2 regions of the Leuconostoc sp. S50 genome follow, and region 2 is predicted to be linked to the other one. Evidence: a T-box and tRNA genes for the amino acid it is inferred to sense, from the RefSeq annotation. Region 2 holds a T-box; the other holds one or more tRNA genes.

Region 1 (10,574 bases), on a different contig from region 2:
TTGACGAGTATTTGAATTCTTGGTATACTAATATAGTTGTTTAGCGAGAGCGAACAACAACTGACCATGGCTCGTTGGTCAAGTGGCTAAGACGCTGCCCTTTCACGGCGGAATCGAGAGTTCGATTCTCTCACGAGCTACTAAAAGTCGCAACTTAGGTTGCGGCTTTTTGTGTGCTGTTAAATATGATATACATTTTTCTTTTTTTAATAATCTGTCACTGATAAAAGTAGTATGATATAAATAATCATTGTTAATTAAAACGATAAGGATGGCGTATCGTGCTGTCGATTGAACAAAAATTGGAGGTGTATCGTGATGACATGGAAGACACCAGATAAAAATTGGTTGCTAGAAAATTTGGTTGACTTAATTTTAGATGAAACCATTACAAGTGATGAACGCGACATATTTGTTAGCAATAAAACCCAACTAGAAAAAAGTCAAAATGATCGCGCTGTGGCTGCGTCGCTCAAAGATAGTTTATCTTTGCTTGCAGTTGAGCGACAGTTGACATCTGAATCGACAAAGTTTCTTGTAGAATTATCTCAGCGCTATATTGGCGCAAATGATATGGGCGGTCGTGATGTTTTGTTCAGTATTTGATTTAATAATTTTGCTGAGATAGCTGCTTATTAGTCGCAACGTTGGTTGCGGCTTTTTTATTCCCCACTAAAAAAGCACTTCATGATTGAAGTGCTAATGATTAGGCGTGTTTATGATTGACGGTCGCTAAAATCGCTTTGGCGACAACATCATCAAATTGGTTAGCTTCAAAATTATCTAGGCCAGCGCGGGTTGAGCCACCGGGTGATGCAACGCTATTCATGAGTGTGACGGCGTCGCTGTCCGACTGATTTAGGGTACTTGCAGAGCCTAAAACAGTTTGTGTTGCAATACTTGCAGCTTGCGTTTCGGCCAAGCCGTTCGCAACACCTGCTTTAGTCAATGCGTCAATGAACTTGAAGACGTAGGCAGGTCCAGAACCGGCAATGGCAGAAAATATAGCAAACTGTTCTTCCGCGAGTGTGACACTGTTGCCCAACAACTGCCAAAAATGAGTGACGATTTTATTTTGTTCTGCGTCTATGTTGCCGGCAAAAGCTAACGCGGTATTACCTTGCCCGATAGCTGAGTTGATGTTTGGCAAAGCGCGAACATTGAACGCATTTGGAATAGCTTGATTTAGGTCAGCAATGGTGATTTGTGCTAACACAGAGACGACGATTTTATTAGTGAAATTAAGCGTTGCGCCAATTTCTGTTAATTGATTAGGCAAAAATGCTAAAACGACGATGTCACTATGGTCAATAACTGTTTGTGAATCGGCAGCATTGATGTGAAGTTCCTCTGCCAACGTCTTGGCACGGTGTGGTGAAGATACGTAAATATCTGCTGGATCAACATTTGCGTGCAGTAGACCTTTCATCATTGCGGTCGCCATGTTGCCGGCACCAATAAACCCGTAAGTCATAACAATACCTCCAATTAATTAAGTTATCTCTATTATAACTGAAATAGTTTAGATACTCGTTATTTTTTTGTAATAGCTGTTTTGGGTTTCAGTAAACTAGTCATCGCTGCTGCAACGAGCATTAACAACGCAGCAGTTAAAAAGGTAATGTGGACGCCATGCAAATTGACTAATGAACTGCTAGCATGTTGGTGGTGCAGTTGATAATTGGCGGCACTTTTTGTCATAATTGTTACTAATGCGGCCGTACCAAACGAGGCAGCTAGCTGACGAATGGTTGTAAACATGGCCGAACCATCAGGGATGATAGTAAGTGGTAAGGCGTTAAATGCTTCAGTTTGGATCGGCATCAAAACCAAAACTAAGCCTAATTGTCGTACAAATTGTCCAATCACAGCAAACCAAAGTGGTGTTGTTAGTGTCAATGAAGCGAGAATAAAAGTACCAATAGCAGTAATTAAGATTCCGGTGAGGGTGAGATATTTGGCACCATAACGATCATATAAGCGACCACTCCATGGTGACAAAAATGCTGTAACCAAAGCCCCAGGGAATAAAACCAAACCAGAAATAAAGGCAGAAGCACCACGGACATTTTGCATATAAAGTGGTAACATTAACGCACCACCGTACATAGCCATCATCAAAACGATGTTAATCAAAACAGCAACATTGAACTCTCGATGAGAAAAAACGCTCATGTTAAGCAATGGCGTTGACGTATGCAATTGATGAAGAACGAACAATGCTGTAACAACTAAACCAATTACGATAAATCCCCAAACGGTAAAGTCATGCCAGGGTGTACCACCAGCGTTGGAAAACCCATAAAGTAGTGCGCCTAAACCGATACTTGATAGAATGACACCAAGTACATCAAACTTTAATTGTTTTGGTGTGCCAATGTTGTTTAGAAGAAAATAAGCCAGAATAAAATTGGCGATAATGAGGGGAGCAACAATATAAAATAGAAAACGCCAATTCAGGTTGGTTACAATAAATCCAGACAGACTTGGGCCCAAGGCTGGCGCGAAGTTTAGCGCCAACCCAATAGTTCCCATTGCCGATCCACGACGATCAGGGGCAAATAAATTCATAACCACGACATTCATTAGCGGACCAAAAACACCGGCGCCCATTGCTTGAATCATACGACCCGTGATCAAAATTTCAAAGTTTGGTGCAAATCCAGCAGTGATCGTGCCAACAGCAAATAACCCAACTGCTGTCAGATAAAGTGTCCTTGTTGTTAGGCGCTGAATGAGGAAGGCAGTTAAAGGTACCATAATGCCATTGACTAGCATATAACCATTGGTTAGCCACTGTCCTAATGCGGTTGAAATGTGAAATTCACGCATAATATCTGGTAGCGCAACGTTCATCAGTGTTTGATTTAAGAAACCAAGGAAAGTGCCAATCACCAAAATGATTAAAATTGTGCGATTCTTTTGAGATATATTCAAGTAATAACGTCCTTTCTTTTGGAAGTTTTAGTGATAGAAGAGCTACTGTTAAAAAAACAAACAAAAAACCAGTACGTATACTGGTTTTGTTTTTTAAGTCAAACTTACTTTGTCGTAGGTAATTCTTCTGACTTACCTTTGGCCCATTGTTGCAACTTTGCAATAGCAGCTTGGCGTTGCTTCTTCGCAGCGCTGTGACTAACTTTGCGGGCACGGGCGAATGAGTTAAGAGGCTTCTTTAATGCCATGATAGTGCTCCTTTTTTATCCAATGTTTTCCATACAAATAACTATTATACTTTAAAAAAATAGCAATTACAAGTGCTACAATAGATATTATGGAAAAATGGTCTGAACAAACAATTGAATCTTTTCGGGATACACTACTTCGTTGGTATGATGACGAGGGGCGTAAAAACTTGCCTTGGCGGCAAAATCATGATCCTTACCGTGTGATGGTCTCAGAAATAATGTTACAACAAACGCAAGTTGCCACGGTTATTCCTTATTTTGAACGATTTATGCAGCAGTTACCGACAGTGAGCGCCTTAGCACAGGCACCTGAGGAAGTTGTGTTAAAATTGTGGGAAGGACTTGGCTATTATTCGCGTGCGCGCAATCTCCAAAAAGCAGCGCAATACGTTGTTCGGGAATATAATGGTGAGTGGCCAACGACCAGCAAAGATTTACAGACTTTGCCGGGCGTGGGACCCTACACAGCTGCTGCGATTGGTTCAATCAGTTTTGGCGAAGTGGTACCAGCGGTTGATGGTAATCAATATCGTGTGTTTAGTCGTTTATTAAAGATTGATGCAGATATTGCACAGCCTAAGTCACGCCAAATATTTTATGATGCCATTTTGCCAATTGTTGATCCTAAACGGCCGGGGGACTTTAATCAGGCAATTATGGACTTAGGTGCTAGCTATATGTCCGCTAAAAGCCCTGATACGCAACATTCACCAGTAAAATCTTTTAATGCGGCCTATCGTGATGGTGTTGAAAGTCATTATCCGGTTAAAACACCCAAACCCAAACCAGTCAAGCAAATGTTTGTGGCTCATGTTTATGAGCAAAACGGTGACTTACTTTTAGAACAGAGACCAGAAACAGGATTGTTGGCTAATTTTTGGACGTTTCCATTAACACCGATTACCAGTGTGGAAGACATTCAGGGTGACATGCTCAATATTAAGCCCGTGGTTCATATTTTCACACATCGCCGTTGGGAGATTTGGTTGGTCAAATCGACACCAATTACACCGGATTCACGGCAACGATACTTTAGTCAAGAAGAATTGGCAGAACTAAGTCTGCCAAAATTACAATATAAATTGCTGGAGAAATTAAATGTTTCCGAATCTGAAATATAAAAATTTGTTTTTTTGGACAATAGAATTATTAGCACTGTCGGCACTAATTTGGATTGTGTCACGTTTTGACTTTTTGATGCAGCCAATATCAGTTTTCATTTCAACGGTATTCGTACCGTTAATTGTAGCCGGTTTTTTGTACTATGTCTTGAAACCTATCTTGACCTTACTTGAAAAAATCACCATTAAAAATCACAAAATGCCACATCAACTGGCCGTTATCATAACATTTGTGCTGTTTTTAACGGTGATTGGTGGGGCTTTAATATTGCTGGTGCCAACCTTGGTTCGTGAAATGACCAATCTGATTAACGCTTTGCCGGGATTTGCAAAGACGGTTCAAACTTATGTTAATGATACGTTGCAAAGTAAATGGTTTAACAGTTTGCATTTGTCGATTGATGTTGATGAGGTGAAAAGTGCAGTTGGTAAGTATGCAGCTTCGTTTTTGACTATTACAGCGGGGACGCTAGGCAATGTGATTTCAACAATCACGTCAGTGACCATTAACTTAGTGACAATACCGGTTGTTTTATTCTATATGTTAAGTGATGGTAACCGTCTCTTGCCAGCTTTACAACGTCTTTTTCCTGATCGCTTTGCTGATAATGTCGCAGATTTGACGAATAAGATGGATCACACGATTGAAAAGTATATTTCTGGTCAAGCGATTGAAATGCTGTTTGTTGGGGTGGCGATGGCGATTGGCTACCTAATCATCGGTCAACCTTATGCTTGGCTTTTAGGGGTTATCGCCGGTATTACTAATATTGTCCCTTATGTCGGCCCTTGGATTGGTGTCATTCCTTCCTTAATAGTGGCAGGAACGCAATCTTGGAAGCAAATGATTTTGGTATTAGTTGTTATGACAGTTGTTCAGCAATTGGATGGCAACTTTATTTATCCAAATGTTATTGGTAAATCATTACAGATTCATCCGCTGACAATTATGATTTTACTGATGGTAGCGGGTAACTTGAAAGGTATCGTTGGTATGATTTTGGTAGTGCCAGTCTATGCTGTGGTTAGAACTGTTATCAAATTTGGCACACAAATGCGTGAACTTACTAAAGATAAGTGATACAATGATACCACGGAAAGAGGTATCGCAATGCAAGCATTTGATTTTGATAAAAATATCAGTATATTACGGCAGGCAAAAGGGCAGGCTATTCCATGGCATGAGACGACATATCCGTCTTATACAGCCGATATTTTAACGTTAGCGCAGAGTTATTTTAAGTCTGATGAATATGATAGAAATTTTGATCGCACGTTACGTCAGCATCAATTTCATGAAGGTTTGGCAGAAGAAGATGTGGCACAACTAGCAAATACTTCTCAGGATTATAGCTTGATCAGAGCGATTGTATCAGCGATTATTCGTGGTGAAAAGTACACGCCGGGGATGTGGCAAGCGTTGGTGCAAAATGGGATTTTACTTGATTTGTTAGTAAGAGAACGTGACTTAAAACAAAAAGCATAATAATTGCGACTCAAATAGGGTGATTAAAAGGTTCGATACACATTTTTCTGTATCGAACCTTTTTTGTTGATAAATGATTAAAGGTGATAATTTCAATCTATCTATTTGTGTCGGTATAACTATAGAATTGTGATTTATCAGAAAAATCAGCCATATATTGACCATTCAGACCGGATCGTTGACCAATCACGCCTAAATCAATAATCAATTTTTCGTCGGTTTTTGAAAAATGAAGTTTTTCAGACGAAGCCGTGATACGAATATAATTAATCATTCTGTTCACTAAGGCTTCAGGGTTTTTACTAGTGTCTATTTTTTTGTTAACTTGTAGTAAAACATCAGCTATATCACGAATACCTGGGACAATAAGCTGAGATTGTAGTGATAAATATAATAATTCAATATTGTGTTTTGCTTCGATTATTGTTGTAACGTTTCTTTTTGTCATTTGTTGTGTCACCTCGCTAACTCCATGTTACGCCTATTTGCGATCAAAGGTAAATAAATGCTTGACGTACAATCATTTTTCCAGTAAAATTAAAGGGTTGTGTTAGACATGCGGGTGTGGCGGAACTGGCAGACGCGCTGGATTTAGGTTCCAGTGGAGAAATCCGTGCAGGTTCGATTCCTGTCACCCGTATAATATGGTCGCCGCCATATTATTATATTGAGGTATCTGGTATTATTTGATATAATACTTGAGTACTTTGATCTGCCGACCTAGCTCAGTTGATAGAGCACCTCACTAGTAATGAGGGGGTCGCCGGTTTGAGCCCGGCGGTCGGCATAATTTATGAAAGCTTTGAATGATTATTCATTCAAAGCTTTTTTCGTGTAATCAAACTTGACATAGTTAAGTACAGATTGTGTATGTTCAGTTAATATTATAATGATGATGAAATCTTTATCTGATATTTACATAATCATGACAGAACTCTGCTATATTTGAAGCATAGACAAAAATTGTCCTTATCCACATATCATTTGCACAGGACAGATGATTTCATCTATACTAACTTTATAACAAAAAAGAAGAGAGAAACACAGTGGAAGTTAAATTTAATCACGTGACTTTGACCTACCCAAACGGCATCGAAGTCTTACATGACATGGATTTTGATATCACCGACGGACAACTCGTTGCACTCTTAGGACCCTCAGGTGGTGGTAAATCTACCACGCTGAATTTGATCTCGGGTCTATTATCAGCAACTAGTGGCAATATATACTTTGGTGACGAAGATGTTACAAAGCAAGATGCGTTGGGACGTGGTGTTGGGATGGTTTTCCAAAACTATGCCTTGTACCCCCATATGACCGTTTTAGATAACATTATTTTCCCAATGAAAATGGCTAAGGTGGATAAAGCCACACGTAAACAGCGTGCTTTAGAATTAGCACAACTGGTTCGTGTCTCTGATCAAATTAACAAAAAACCAAGTGATTTGTCTGGGGGTCAGCAACAACGTGTTGCCATTGCCCGCGCGTTAGCAAAATCACCTAACATTTTGTTACTTGATGAGCCTCTCTCAAATCTTGATGCACGTCTCAGAGTTGAAATGCGCGAAGAAATTCGACGTATTCAAAAGGAAACAGGCGTCACAACAGTCTTTGTTACGCATGATCAGAGTGAAGCAATGCATGTTGCTGATAAAATTATGCTATTAAACGATGGTCGCATTCAACAATATGATGCACCACAATCACTATATGAAAATCCAAATAATCAATTTGTCGCTAACTTTATCGGAGAACCTGCGTTAAATATGGTACCAGCAGACCAGTTTGGTGACGAGGTGAGACAATTATTTGATGGTGACGTTGCCACAATTGGTATTCGTGCCGAAGCATTAACAAATGAGGTGAAAGCACCTGCCATCAAAATGCAAGCGGTTGTCCATGAAGTATTGTCATTTGGACGTGATCGGCAAGCGGCGATTTCAGTTGGATCACATCAACTAGTTGCAACAGAAGTCACAACGGCAGCACCTTTGGAACAAGAAACAACACTCTTTGCCGCACTTAGTGGCGTTTACGCTTTCGATCAAAGTGGTCAGCGGTTGCCACTTAGGGGTGATCACGCATGATGAACAATCAAAAGCCTACTTGGAAACAGACATTAAAAGGGTGGCTTTATGTCTTGCCGATGCTAATCATCGTTGCGATTTTTAGTTTATACCCGATTGTGTCAAGTTTGGCGATGAGTTTTTATACGCAATATAACTTTTTCACGAACCAAGTAATGGCGCTTGGTTTTGATAACTTTAAATATTTATGGGAAGACCCATTATTTCATTCTGCTGTGGCGAACACTTTAATTTTCGTTGTTGGTGTTGTCCCATTAGAAATTATAATTTCTTTGACCGTGGCTGTGCTTTTAAACCAGATTAAAGTATTGGCTGGGTTCTTCCGTACCATCTATTTTCTACCATTTGTGACCAGTATTGTTGCTATATCAATGGTTTGGAAGTGGATTTATAATAAAGATGCCGGCTTATTGAATTATTTTTTGAGCTTTGTAGGTATCCATCCAATTGACTGGTTGAATGATCCAACATGGGCATTGCCAGCGTTGATTATTTTGGCTATTTGGAAGAGCTTGGGCTTCAATATTATGCTCTTCTTGGTTGCTCTCAATAATGTTGACAAACGACTGTATAGCGCGGCGACCTTAGATGGTGCCAACGCTTGGGAACGTTTTTTGCATGTTACAGTGCCAATGATTAGTCCGATGACGTTTTTGATTGCCGTTAATGCTGTGATTGGATCGTTTAAAGTCTTTGATGAAATATTCTCATTGTTTGGCGGACAGGCAGGACCTGGAAATGCTGCAATGACAGTTGTATTTTACTTATATCGTATGTTTTATGAGCAAAACAAATACGGTATCGCTGCGGCCGCAGGTGTCGTATTATTCTTTATGATTTTAATTGTGACATTATTGCAGACATGGTTTAGCAAAAAACATGTTCATTACTAAGAGGAGTTGACGATGAGAAAGACAATATCAAAAACAATCGTTTACTTACTGTTAGTGGTTGGTGCACTGACAATGTTATTGCCATTCTTCTGGATGGTGTCAACATCATTTAAAACTGGTTTTGAAGCATTGCAAACACCACCAACTTGGTTGCCAAAAAAGCTGCAAATCACTAATTGGATTTCAGCATGGAAAGCAGCACCTTTTGCAACGTATCTTCTGAATTCAGTGGTTGTATCATTTGTGACTACGATAGGACAGATTATCACAGCCATCATGGCAGCGTTTGCGTTTGCTAAAATGAATTTTTTTGGTAAGAAAACGCTTTTCACTATTTTGTTAGCAACAATGATGGTACCGGGTGAAATGTTGATTATCCCAAACTTTGTGACACTATCACAAATGCATCTGGTGAATACTTATGGCGCTTTGATTATTCCATGGTTAGCTAGTTTCTTTGCGGTATTCACTTTGCGCCAGTCTTTTGCTAGTGTACCAGACCAGCTTTACTACGCCGCAAAGCTTGACGGGGCTTCTGATTGGAAGTTTCTGTGGCAAATTTTGGTACCAAATGCCAAGTCGTCCATTACGGCAATTGGCTTGTTACAAATTATTGGCTCATGGAACTCATTTATGTGGCCATTAATTGTCACAAATACAGACAAGATGCGTACTTTACCTGTTGGGTTACAAGCGTTCAGTTCAGATTCGGGTGTCAATTATCCGGAATTGATGGCGGCATCTACGTTTGTGATTCTACCTATGGTTATCTTGTACTTATTCTTGAATAAATATGTTGTTGCTGGTATTTCTGGTGGCGGCATTAAGGGTTAAGCTACTGTCCACGTTTTGTAGGCGGTAAAGAGATGTGATGAGACATGGTATCTCTTTACTGCTTATAAAAAGCAGCTAAATTTTTTTGGGAACACGAAAGGAAACATGTACACATGAGTACTGGGAAGAAAGTTGCAGCTTTGGCTGCTATCACGATTATGGCAAGTTCATCTTTTGCGGGTTTGTCGGCTGTGCACACAGAGACAGTGAGTGCAGCAACTAAACCAGTTAAAGTCACATTTTGGCACGCCATGGCTGGCCCATACAAAGACGCTTTGCAAAAGCGTATTGACGCCTTCAACAAATCACAAAGTAAGTATAAGGTTGTCGCAACTGCGCAGGGAGACTATACGACTTTGAACCAAAAAATCATGGCTGGCGCTAAGTCAAAGACTTTGCCAGTTATGGCGCAAGCAACTTACACACAAGTACCTGATTACGTCAAAGACGGTATTGTAACGTCACTTCAATCACAGGTTGATGGTAAGAATGGCTTGTCAAAGAAGCAATTAAACAATATTTATTCTGGTTTCTTGCAACAATCTAAGTATAAGGGCGAATTCTACTCAACACCTTTCTCAGCCTCTGTACGAGAAATGTTCTATAATAAAACGCTTCTGAAAAAATACAATTTATCAGTGCCAAAAACGTGGGATGATATTGCAAAAATGTCTGACGTTTTGAAGAAAGATGGCATTACAACAGTAGGATTCGATAAGTCATTTGACATGGAATGGGATTCAATGGTCCGTTCAGCTGGTGTATCGTTGATAACCAGCAAAGGCAAGGTTAATGTTGACTCAAAGAAGGCTGTGACTGCTGCTAAGTTGATTACTGATATGGTCGCTGATGGCACTGCTAAAACGGCTGGTTCTGATATCTACGGCACAACAAACTTTGTCAATGGTAAGACAGCTTTGACTTTCTCATCATCTGCAGGAATTACAGCAACGCAGGCAGCTGCA
Region 2 (10,574 bases):
GGAGCCAGCATGGCATTTGTTGCCATTGAAGTTATTTCCTCTTTACTGTTCTTCACCTATACGCTGCAAGATGGTACCGGATATGTAAATGAAGTCATTCGCATTATTAAACAAGATTTTGTTAACCAATCAGCTAACACCCCAGTTGGTGGTGGCGTGATTGGTGCTATAGTGTACCATGTTTTGTTCATGTTAATGTCAAATGTTGGTACTTGGATTGTCACAACTCTGTTATTATTCGCTGGTGTGATTATCTTTTTCCGAATTCCAGCACGTGATATTGCTGAAAAAAGTGTTGAAAAAGCGCAAGAGGGTGTGGCCTATATTCAGGAACAAAGGGCTAACGCGCCAAAACGCGAGCCACTATTTAAAAGAAATACCCGTAAAAAAGATATTACCGATTATGGTGACAATCCTTTAGGTGTTGATCATTCAACTACGTCAGAAGTAGCTAATCAGGCTGACAATATAAATGAAGATGTCTCTCAACCTCAAACGCATGAATTTATTGAACCAGAAATCAAGTGGAATGGACCAGTGCCGACTGATGATGACAAACCATCAGATGAATTACCTCAATCCGATCCAAAAGGGTCACAGGGCGACGAAGAGGTTTCACTAGCGACCGATACACCAGAGGCGAATAATCCAGACTATCAGCTGCCGTCAGCAGACTTGTTAACACAGGTACCTCCGGCGGATCAAACAAAAGAATTTAAAAGTTTGACTGAGAAGTCACGCTTAGTTCATGACACATTACAAAGTTTTGGTGTGGAAGCTGAAGTGACAAGTGTGTCGTTGGGGCCAACTGTTACGCAGTATGAATTAAAACCCGGACAAGGGGTTAAAGTGAATCGTATAGCCAATTTAGCAGATGATTTGGCGTTAGCACTAGCAGCTAAATCAATACGTATAGAGGCACCAATTCCAGGGAAACCATATGTTGGTATTGAAGTACCAAATGATACACAGGCAACTGTTGGGTTCCGAGATATGATTGAACATGCACCGTTTGATGATAATCCATTAAATGTGCCACTTGGGAGAGATGTTACTGGTAATATTATTATGGCCGATTTATCAGCCATGCCACATTTATTAATTGCCGGTTCAACAGGATCTGGTAAATCTGTGGGCCTCAACGGCATTATCATTTCAATTCTACTTCGAGCCAAGCCTAATGAAGTTAAATTAATGATGGTTGATCCCAAAGTAGTTGAATTATCGATTTATAATGGCATTCCGCATTTGTTAACGCCGGTTGTTTCTGAGCCAAGAAAAGCTGCCAAATCATTGCAAAAAGTAGTTGACGAAATGGAAAATCGTTATAAATTGCTAGCACAGTTTGGCAAACGTAATATTGGTGAATATAACGCTGCAGTTGATAAACAAAATGCTGATGCCGTTGAAACAGGTGATCCGATTATGCAAAAAATGCCATATATCGTCGCAATTGTCGATGAGTTTGCAGATTTAATGAGCACGGTTGGTAGTGAAATTGAGGTTTCTATTGCCCGATTAGGTGCCAAAGCCAGAGCAGCTGGCATTCATATGATTTTGGCTACTCAGCGTCCAGATGTTAAAGTAGTCAATGGTACTATCAAAAGTAACATTCCTGGAAGAATTGCTTTCAGAACCGCTTCAGGCATTGATTCACGTACGATTTTGGATAGTAACGGTGCAGAAAAGTTGTTAGGCAGAGGGGACATGATTTTTGCGCCACCAGGCAAGCCGACGCAACGTGTACAAGGTGCTTTCATTAGTAACGCTGATGTTACTAGTGTAGTAGATTTTGTTAAAGCACAGCAAGAGGTTCAATATTCTGAAGCTATGACAGTGACCGATGAAGAAGTGGCTCAAGATAGTAGTGATATGTCGGATGGTAATAGTGAGGATGAATTGTTCCAAGACGCATTGCAATTTGTGATTGAACAACAAAAGGCATCGACTTCGTTATTACAACGACGATTTAGGATTGGCTATAATCGAGCTGCGCGCCTAATTGATGACTTAGAAGCAAGTGGTTATATCGGTCCAGCTGATGGCTCCAGACCACGACATGTCAATGTTTCGGATGGCAGTTCTGGTATTGAACAGTAAGTGTAAAACAAGTGATATAAAAGGAGAGTAATATAATGGCATTATCAAAAGAACAAATAGCAGCATTACAAAACGTGTATGACAATGGTATTCTTGATCATGATGACGTTGCCCATGATGCTTTGAAGCAGGTATTGGTGGATTTGAAAAATTAAATTGCAAAAATTCTAAAAAAGTGCTAAGATTATTTTTAGAAACTTTGATGAGGACAACTTGATTGCTGTGCGTTTAAAGAGAGTTCATGTTTGGTGGAAATGAACAACGTAGGTTTGATAGACTACCTTTGAGTGATGATGAGTAGAATATAGCGAAATTCATTCGGGTGACGCCGTTAGCTGTCATTTAAGTTGCATCTTAATGGTGCAAAACTTGGGTGGTACCACGGTAAAGCGTCCCTTTGAGCCTTTTGGCTCAGAGGGACGCTTTTTTCAAGCACTTAACAGGGTTTCAAAACGTAATTTGATATTTAATATGAAGAGGGAAAGTATATGACAGAAATTCAATTAACATTTCCAGATGGCGCTGTAAAATCTTTTGCAGCAGGTACAAAACCAATTGAGGTTGCAGCTGGCATTTCAAAGTCTCTGGCCAAAAAAGCGGTTTCCGCGAAGTTGAATGGTCAATATGTTGGCATGAATGATGCACTTGAAAATGATGGTGAATTCGCATTAATTACAACAAGCGATGATGAAGCGTTGGAACTTTTACGTCATTCAGCATCTCATTTGTTGGCGCAAGCTTTGAAACGTATTCCTAAGTTTGCCAATATGCACTTTGGTGTTGGACCATTTATTGATAATGGCTTTTATTATGACACTGATAACGGTTCAGGTAATCAAGTCTCAATTGACGATTTTGCAGAAATTGAAGCCATGATGCACAAGATTGTTGCAGAAGATTTGCCAATTGTATCACGCGAAATTTCACGTGACGAAGCGTTGACATTATTTAAAAATGATCCATACAAGATTGAACTCATTAATGATTTGCCAGCCGATGAGAAAATCACAATTGCTGTTCAAGGCGATCATGTTGAATTAGACAAAGGTGGACTTGTGCCATCAACAGGTTGGGTAAAACATTTCAAATTAACTTCAGTTGCCGGAGCCTACTGGCGTGGTAAATCATCTAATCCAATGATGCAACGTATTTATGGTATTGCCGAATGGAAGCAAGCTGACGTCGATGCCGAAGTTAAACGTCGTGAGGAGGCTAAAGAACGTGATCATCGTACCATTGGTCGTGATCTAGACTTGTTCTTCACTAGCCAAGAAGTTGGCTCTGGGTTGCCAGTGTGGTTACCAAATGGTGCAACTATTCGTCGACAAGTTGAACGTTATATTATCGACAAAGAATTAGCAAATGGCTACCAACATGTTTATACACCAGTGTTGTCGAACCTGAATTTGTATAAAACGTCGGGGCATTGGGATCACTACCGTGAAGATATGTTCCCACCAATGGATATGGGTGATGGCGAATTCCTAGAGTTGCGGCCAATGAATTGTCCTTCACATATTATGGTCTTCAAACATAAGCCACGATCATATCGAGAATTGCCCATGCGCATTGCAGAGCTTGGTATGATGCATCGTTATGAAAAATCAGGAGCTTTGACAGGATTGTCACGTGTTCGTGAAATGACTTTAAACGATGGGCATACATTTGTTGAACCCGAAAAGCTTGAAGAAGAATTTAAATCAATTTTGACAATGATGATGGAAGTTTATCGTGATTTTGACATCACTGACTATCGTTTCCGCTTGTCATATCGTGATCCTAAAAATACAGAAAAGTATTTTGATGATGATGACATGTGGGAAAAGTCTCAAGCACAATTGAAACGCGCAATGGATGATCTTAACCTTGATTACTTTGAAGCAGAAGGTGAAGCTGCCTTTTACGGTCCCAAGTTAGATGTCCAAACTAAGACAGCATTGGGTGGTGAGGAAACAATGTCAACCATTCAACTTGATTTTCTGTTACCAGAACGTTTCAATTTGACTTATATTGGTGCTGATGGACAAGATAACCATCGTCCGGTTATGTTACACCGTGGTATTGTGGGCACAATGGAGCGCTTTACAGCTTACTTGATTGAAATGTATAAGGGCGCTTTCCCAACATGGTTAGCACCACTACAAGTGCAAATCATTCCCGTGAATGTTGATGCGCATGGCGAGTATTCTCGAGATATTCAACAAAAGTTGCAAGCTGCTGGATTGCGTGCACATGTTGAAACTAAAGATGCCAAGATGGGTTATTTAATCCGAGAAGCACAAACAAACAAGATTCCATATACTTTGGTTCTAGGTGATTCTGAGGTTGATGGTCAAACTGTCACAGTCCGTAAATATGGCGAAGACAAGACACAAACCATGTCATTTGAAGACTTCCAAAACATCATATTGACTGATGTTTCACACTATTCGCGTGAAGTAAACGATTAACGATTAAAAAGTTCAATTATGGCGTTGTTATAAAAGCACCCTACGAATTTCGCAGGGTGCTTTGCAGTAAAAGGAGAATTTAAATATTAATATGTCAGAAACGAAAGAGAGTCATCAACCGCAGCAACATGGTCTAAAAAATCGACATGTGCAACTAATTGCTATTGGCGGCACAATTGGGACCGGTTTGTTTATGGGTGCTGGAAATTCCATTCATTTTGCCGGACCATCTATCCTGTTGGTTTATCTCATCATTGGTTTTTTTATGTTTGTGATGATGCGCGCTATTGGTGAGTTGTTATATGCGGATCCAACGCAACATACTTTTATCACCTTCATTACTAAATATATGGGGAATCGTGCTGGCTTTTTTGCGCGATGGTCTTATTGGCTAACAATTGTGTTTATGGGCATGGCCGAGTTGACTGCTGTTGCAAAATATATTCAGTTTTGGCTGCCAGATTTGCCAAGTTGGCTGATTCAAGTCGTGATTTTGGTATTATTGACATGTGTGAATTTGGTTACGGTTGCTTTGTATGGTGAAACGGAATTTTGGTTTGCAATGATTAAAATCGTAGCTATTTTGGCACTGATTGCCACAGGTATCATCATGGCATTGACGGGCTTTAAAACAACGGTTGGTGATGTTGCATTCAGTAATGTTTGGCATCATTTTAGTCTTTTTCCAAATGGTGTTGGTAACTTTATTAATGCTTTTCAAATGGTGATGTTTGCCTTTGTTGGTATGGAATTTATTGGCATGACCACGGCAGAAACAGAGAATCCCCGTGCTGTCTTGCCAAAAGCTATTAATCAAATTCCATGGCGAATCTTGTTCTTTTATCTTGGTGCGTTATTTATTATCATGACGATTTATCCTTGGCAAAAAATTCCTGCTAATCAGAGCCCGTTTGTAATGGTATTCCAATTGGCTGGCATTAAATGGGCGGCAGCCTTGGTGAACTTTGTTGTATTAACTAGTGCTGCGTCGGCCCTCAATTCGGTGTTATTTAGTGCTAGTCGTAATTTTTACGCCTTGGCTTATCAGTCAAAAGCTTCATTTATAAAACCATTCCGTAAAATGTCTCATGCTAAATTACCAGTGAGAGCAATTTTGTTTACATCTCTAATGGTTGCATTTTCTGCAATTATTTCATTAATTCCAACGATCACCAATGCTTTTAGTTTCGTGACAAGTGCATCCACAGATCTGTTTTTGATGATCTATGTCCTCATTTTGATTGCCTACATGCGTTATCGTCAATCGAACGATTATATGTCGGATGGTTTCCTAGTGATTGCACCAAAAGTGCTTGTGCCAATGGCCATTGTATTTTTTGTTTTTGTGTTCATAACGCTATTTTTCAATCCTGAATCCCGTGTTCCGGCGCTAGGGTCAACGATATGGCTCATTGTCTTTGGTCTCATTGCAATGAGACAACCTAAAACAATTAGCTTTGCAAAGTAAGTCTTAATGGCTTGCTTTTTTATTTTAAAAAGATATGATGAATGTTAGAATATGAAAAGGAAAAACTCATCATGACTCATAAAAGAAAACTAAAGCGGTCCGAAGTTCCGGTGAATTTGACTTGGGACTTAACTGACATTTTTAAAACAAAAGCAGATTACGATAATGCGTGCCAACAAACGACAGCTACAATTAAACATTTTGCGGACTTTAAAGATCATCTGGGTGATAGTCCTCAAAATTTATTGTTGGCAACTGAAAAGTTAGTGAATGTGATCGACGTTAATATTGATAAAACTTGGGCTTATGCAGAACTTTTGTATGCTAGCGATATGACCAATCCAGTTGCCCAGCAAGTTAAGGGGGCATCTGAGGACCTCATGGCAACTTTTTACGCGGGGACAGCTTTTTACAAAATTGAAATATCAGGTATTAAATCCGATAAATTGAAGTCATATATGACGCAAGAACCAAAATTGTTAAATTATCAATTTTATTTTGACAGAATTCGTTTAAATAGTGCCCATCAATTAACAGCGACAGAAGAAAAATTATTGGGTACGTTAAACGCAACTCTTCAGAGTCCTAATGATATTTTTGACACGCTTAATGATATTGATTTGAATTTTGGTACATTGAAAGATGAAAATGGCGATGAAATTGAATTAACCATGGGGAATGCTTCGCAGTTTATTCAGTCGCAAAATCGTGACATCAGAAAAAAGGCCGTTGATATGATAGCGCATGCGCATATTAGCGTTTCGCACACCATGGCTAAACTTTATAATACCCATGTTCACAGTCAAAATACGATTGCTGCTTTACGTGGCTATCACAGTGCGCGCTCACAGCAATTAGCACAAAATAACATTCCCGAAGCACTATATGACGTGCTCATCAGTAAAACCCATGAACATATCAATACGGTTTACCGCTATTACGATTTAAGAAAAAAAGTGCTTGGGGTTGAGCAGTTACATCACTATGATCTATCTGTACCATTAACTGGTAAAGATTTCTTGCCAACAACCTATGAAGAGGGAAAAAAGCTGGCACTAGAGGCATTGCAGCCACTTGGTGAGGATTACGTTAACCAAGTTAAAGAGGCATTAAATAATCGCTGGATTGATGTTGCAGAAAATGTCGGCAAGTCTTCTGGTGGTTTTGAAATTGGTATTGCAACAGTTCATCCGTATATTTTATTAAATTGGACAAATAAATTGTATAGCACTAATATTTTGGTGCATGAAATGGGTCACGCGATACACAGTGTCCGAAGTAATCAAACACAACCGGTTCAATATAGTGAAGCGGCAACTTTCAATGCCGAGATTGCTTCCACGCTCAACGAGATTTTATTGCAAAATTATTTGATCAAAAAATACCAAAATGACCGTGACGCGCAAATTTATTTGCGTACCAAATCAATTGCTACTTTTTTGGGAACGTTTGTTACTCAGGTAAAGTTTGCAGAATTTGAGCAACTAACATACCAAACAGAGCAAAATGGTCAAGCATTGTCTTTAACAGTATTGAATCAAATGGCGACACAATTAGAGCATCAATTCAATGGTGAGCAGATTGTTGATGATTTTCCGGATGACAGTTATAGTGTACATTTTGCCAGCGTGCCACATTTTTATTACAATTTCTATGTCTATCAATATGCGACATCGTATGCGGTGGCCAGTGCGATTGCCAATAAAATCTTGAGTGGCGATAAGCAAGTGCTAGATCACTATCATCGTTTTTTGGCTTCAGGCGGTGTCGATTATCCAGTTAATCTCATTAAGTCAGCAGGGGTTGATATGGTCAGTGGGGAGTATCTTGATAGTGCTTTTGCGAATTTTGAAGATGATGTTAATACCCTAGAAAGACTTTTTTCGACTAAGTAAAGCGACAATCAATAGTTGCGTCGTTGTTGTAACAACGATATGGTAAAATAGAATTACTGAAATTGGAAGGAAAATGCGTCGCTGTTGCAGATTATGACCGGCGCAAACTCATCATGGCTTTTTTAATTGATTTTATTCTACATATCGATGCTCATATTGCTAATTTGGTGCAATCATTTGGTTTATGGACATATCTTATCTTATTCGCAGTTATTTTTATTGAAACTGGTGCAGTCATCATGCCCTTTTTACCTGGGGATTCCTTACTATTTGCTGCGGGTGCAATTGCTGCCACGCCGGCTGGACTCAATGCCGGACTAAATCATTGGGTGTTTATGTTTGTTTTCTTTTTTGCAGCCGTTTTGGGTGACTCTTTGAACTTTTGGATTGGCCGAACAGGTGGTTATCAGCTGATTCGGCACCCCTTAATTGGGCGCTTCATTAAAGAGGAGCATATTCGAGAAGCGGAGGGCTTTTTCGAGAAAAGGGGTGCGGTTGCCATCATTATTGCGCGTTACATGCCAATTGTGAGAACCTTTGTGCCGTTTGTGGCAGGTATTAGTCAGTTCCCGTATAGCCGCTTTTTGAAAAACAGCGTGATTGCTGCGTTTACGTGGAGCTTGATTGCCACAGGGGCAGGTTACTTGTTTGGCAATATTCCGTTTGTTAAGGCGCATTTTTCAATTATTATTTTAGGGATCGCCTTAGTAACATTGTTGCCAACGATTATTGGTATCATTCGTTCAGCGATGATTTCACGCCGACAAAAGAAGTTATCTAAATAATAAAATATATCGTAACCACCTGATGTACTACTATATCAGGTGGTTTTATGATAAATTCAATTAAGTAATGATTGCTCTCGTGTTACAATAGAAAGAAAATGAGATAAGCCCTCGGAATACCGATGGTATGAGATGAAACCATGAATAATATTGAAAAATTACAACAGTTAACCCAAATGACCCGTCAAGAAATTGCTGATGCACTTGATGTTGAAAGTGAAACCGTTTTGGCTTGGGAAAATGAAGCCATCATGCCAACGGTCAGTGAACTAGAAGCGCTCAGTGGTATTTTTTCAGCGCAATTGGATGCCAAAGGTATCGAGACACAAAAGCTAACGCACCCTATTCACATTCGCCTATCTGTCGACTATTTGTTGAATCTTGGTATAACAATGTCAGACTGGATAACCTTAAAATGGGCATTTGAAGGTCAGTGGGAATCTGATAAACTTGCAGTTGGCTTTTTTGATAACAATCAATTAACACGAATCATCGAAACAGAGTCAGAATTTGTTGCCGCTTTTGCTGGCTATTTAATTTTACAAACTGATGGTGAGTTTGAACCCTATATTGATGAATTTAACGATGATAAAGAATATGATTGGCGCTTGATTCGTCATAGTGGCGAAACGTTTACAGACGTGACTCGTATGCTTGTCACGACTGAATTGACGGAGATAAAGCATGGCTGAAAATTTAATTATAGCGACAGATGCTTACAAGTTAACTCACCATTTACAGTATCCTGATGATATTACTAAGTTATATTCCTATGGCGAAGCACGTGTCGGTGGTCAGTTTGATCAAGTCAGTTGGTTTGGTTTGGGGATGATTTTGCATGATTATTTTCATACCAAAATTACTGATGATATGATAGACGAAGCTGAAAAAATGTCTTTACAAACATTTGGAACATCAGCTTACTTTAATCGTGCTGTCTGGGAAAAAGTTCGTGACTTAGGCTACTTTCCTGTTACTATCAAGGCATTACCTGAAGGCATGACTGTGCCAACGGGAAATGCGTTATTTACAATTGAAACGACAGCACCGTGGTTCGCCACAACGTTGAATGCTTTGGAAGTCATTTTAATGCATGTCTGGTATCCAACGACAATTGCCACTAACTCTATGGTGATTAAAAAACGTTTGCGGCCATTGTTTGAGCAGTCTGGTTCAGTTGATGATTTGTTTTTAGCAGTGAATGATTTTGGGCTGCGAGGCGCTACGAGTTTGGAATCTGGTAAACGCGGGGGTGCTGCGCATTTGTTACATTTTCAAGGATCTGATAATTTGGCGGCGTCGCAATACTTCGAGAACGTTTATGGTATTGCAGGTCGGGCTTTGTCTGTTTGGGCGACTGAACATTCGGTCGCAACTGCTTATGGTGATGGGCAAGGTGAATTCGATTACGTGAATGCGCAACTTGATCGTGCACCAGAAGATGCTGTTTTGTCGATCGTGATTGATTCTTATGATGCCATCAACTTTGTCAAAAATGTGATTGGCTCTGATTCAATTAAATCAAGAATTATGAAACGTTCAGGTAGAATAGTGTTGCGTCCTGATTCAGGTGATCCAGAACAGATTGATTTAGAGGTATTAAGGTGTTTGGGTGACATTTTTGGTACTGAAACAAACGATAAAGGCTATCGCGTGATTCAACATAATGTTGGTATCATCCAAGGTGACGGTATGAAAGCTGATACCATCGTATCACTTTATGAAAAGCTGATGGCAGAAGGGTGGTCAGCTGATAATTTGGTCGTTGGTTCTGGTGGTGGCTTGCTACAAGAAGGATTCACACGTGATACCGAACGGTTTGCTATTAAAGCCGCGTATGCCGAGAAATCTAACGGTGATCATCTCAACATTCAAA

What was found. The T-box of region 2 lies ahead of thrS (threonine--tRNA ligase). A T-box ahead of a tRNA ligase gene usually reads a tRNA of that ligase, here a tRNA-Thr.
Region 1: it encodes a tRNA-Thr, which carries the amino acid that the T-box ahead of thrS (threonine--tRNA ligase) is inferred to sense. The anticodon was not compared.

Annotation. Positions count from the first base shown of each region.
Region 1 is NZ_JACVUE010000003.1:16,260-26,833, reverse strand. It holds gene IAE53_RS04005 (NADH-dependent flavin oxidoreductase) at 1-4, shown strand, start outside; tRNA gene IAE53_RS04000 (tRNA-Glu) at 69-140, shown strand; gene IAE53_RS03995 (bacteriocin immunity protein) at 319-606, shown strand; gene proC (pyrroline-5-carboxylate reductase) at 707-1,474, opposite strand; gene IAE53_RS03985 (MDR family MFS transporter) at 1,534-2,937, opposite strand; gene IAE53_RS03980 (hypothetical protein) at 3,042-3,185, opposite strand; gene mutY (A/G-specific adenine glycosylase) at 3,275-4,309, shown strand; gene IAE53_RS03970 (AI-2E family transporter) at 4,287-5,390, shown strand; gene IAE53_RS03965 (DUF6508 domain-containing protein) at 5,421-5,795, shown strand; gene IAE53_RS03960 (bacteriocin immunity protein) at 5,893-6,243, opposite strand; tRNA gene IAE53_RS03955 (tRNA-Leu) at 6,354-6,435, shown strand; tRNA gene IAE53_RS03950 (tRNA-Thr) at 6,510-6,582, shown strand; gene IAE53_RS03945 (ABC transporter ATP-binding protein) at 6,842-7,882, shown strand; gene IAE53_RS03940 (carbohydrate ABC transporter permease) at 7,882-8,775, shown strand; gene IAE53_RS03935 (carbohydrate ABC transporter permease) at 8,788-9,609, shown strand; gene IAE53_RS03930 (ABC transporter substrate-binding protein) at 9,723-10,574, shown strand, end outside.
Region 2 is NZ_JACVUE010000001.1:328,183-338,756, forward strand. It holds gene IAE53_RS01545 (DNA translocase FtsK) at 1-2,100, shown strand, start outside; T-box leader at 2,291-2,500, shown strand; gene thrS (threonine--tRNA ligase) at 2,589-4,550, shown strand; gene IAE53_RS01555 (amino acid permease) at 4,642-6,018, shown strand; gene pepF (oligoendopeptidase F) at 6,090-7,913, shown strand; gene IAE53_RS01565 (VTT domain-containing protein) at 8,027-8,698, shown strand; gene IAE53_RS01570 (XRE family transcriptional regulator) at 8,839-9,390, shown strand; gene IAE53_RS01575 (nicotinate phosphoribosyltransferase) at 9,383-10,574, shown strand, end outside.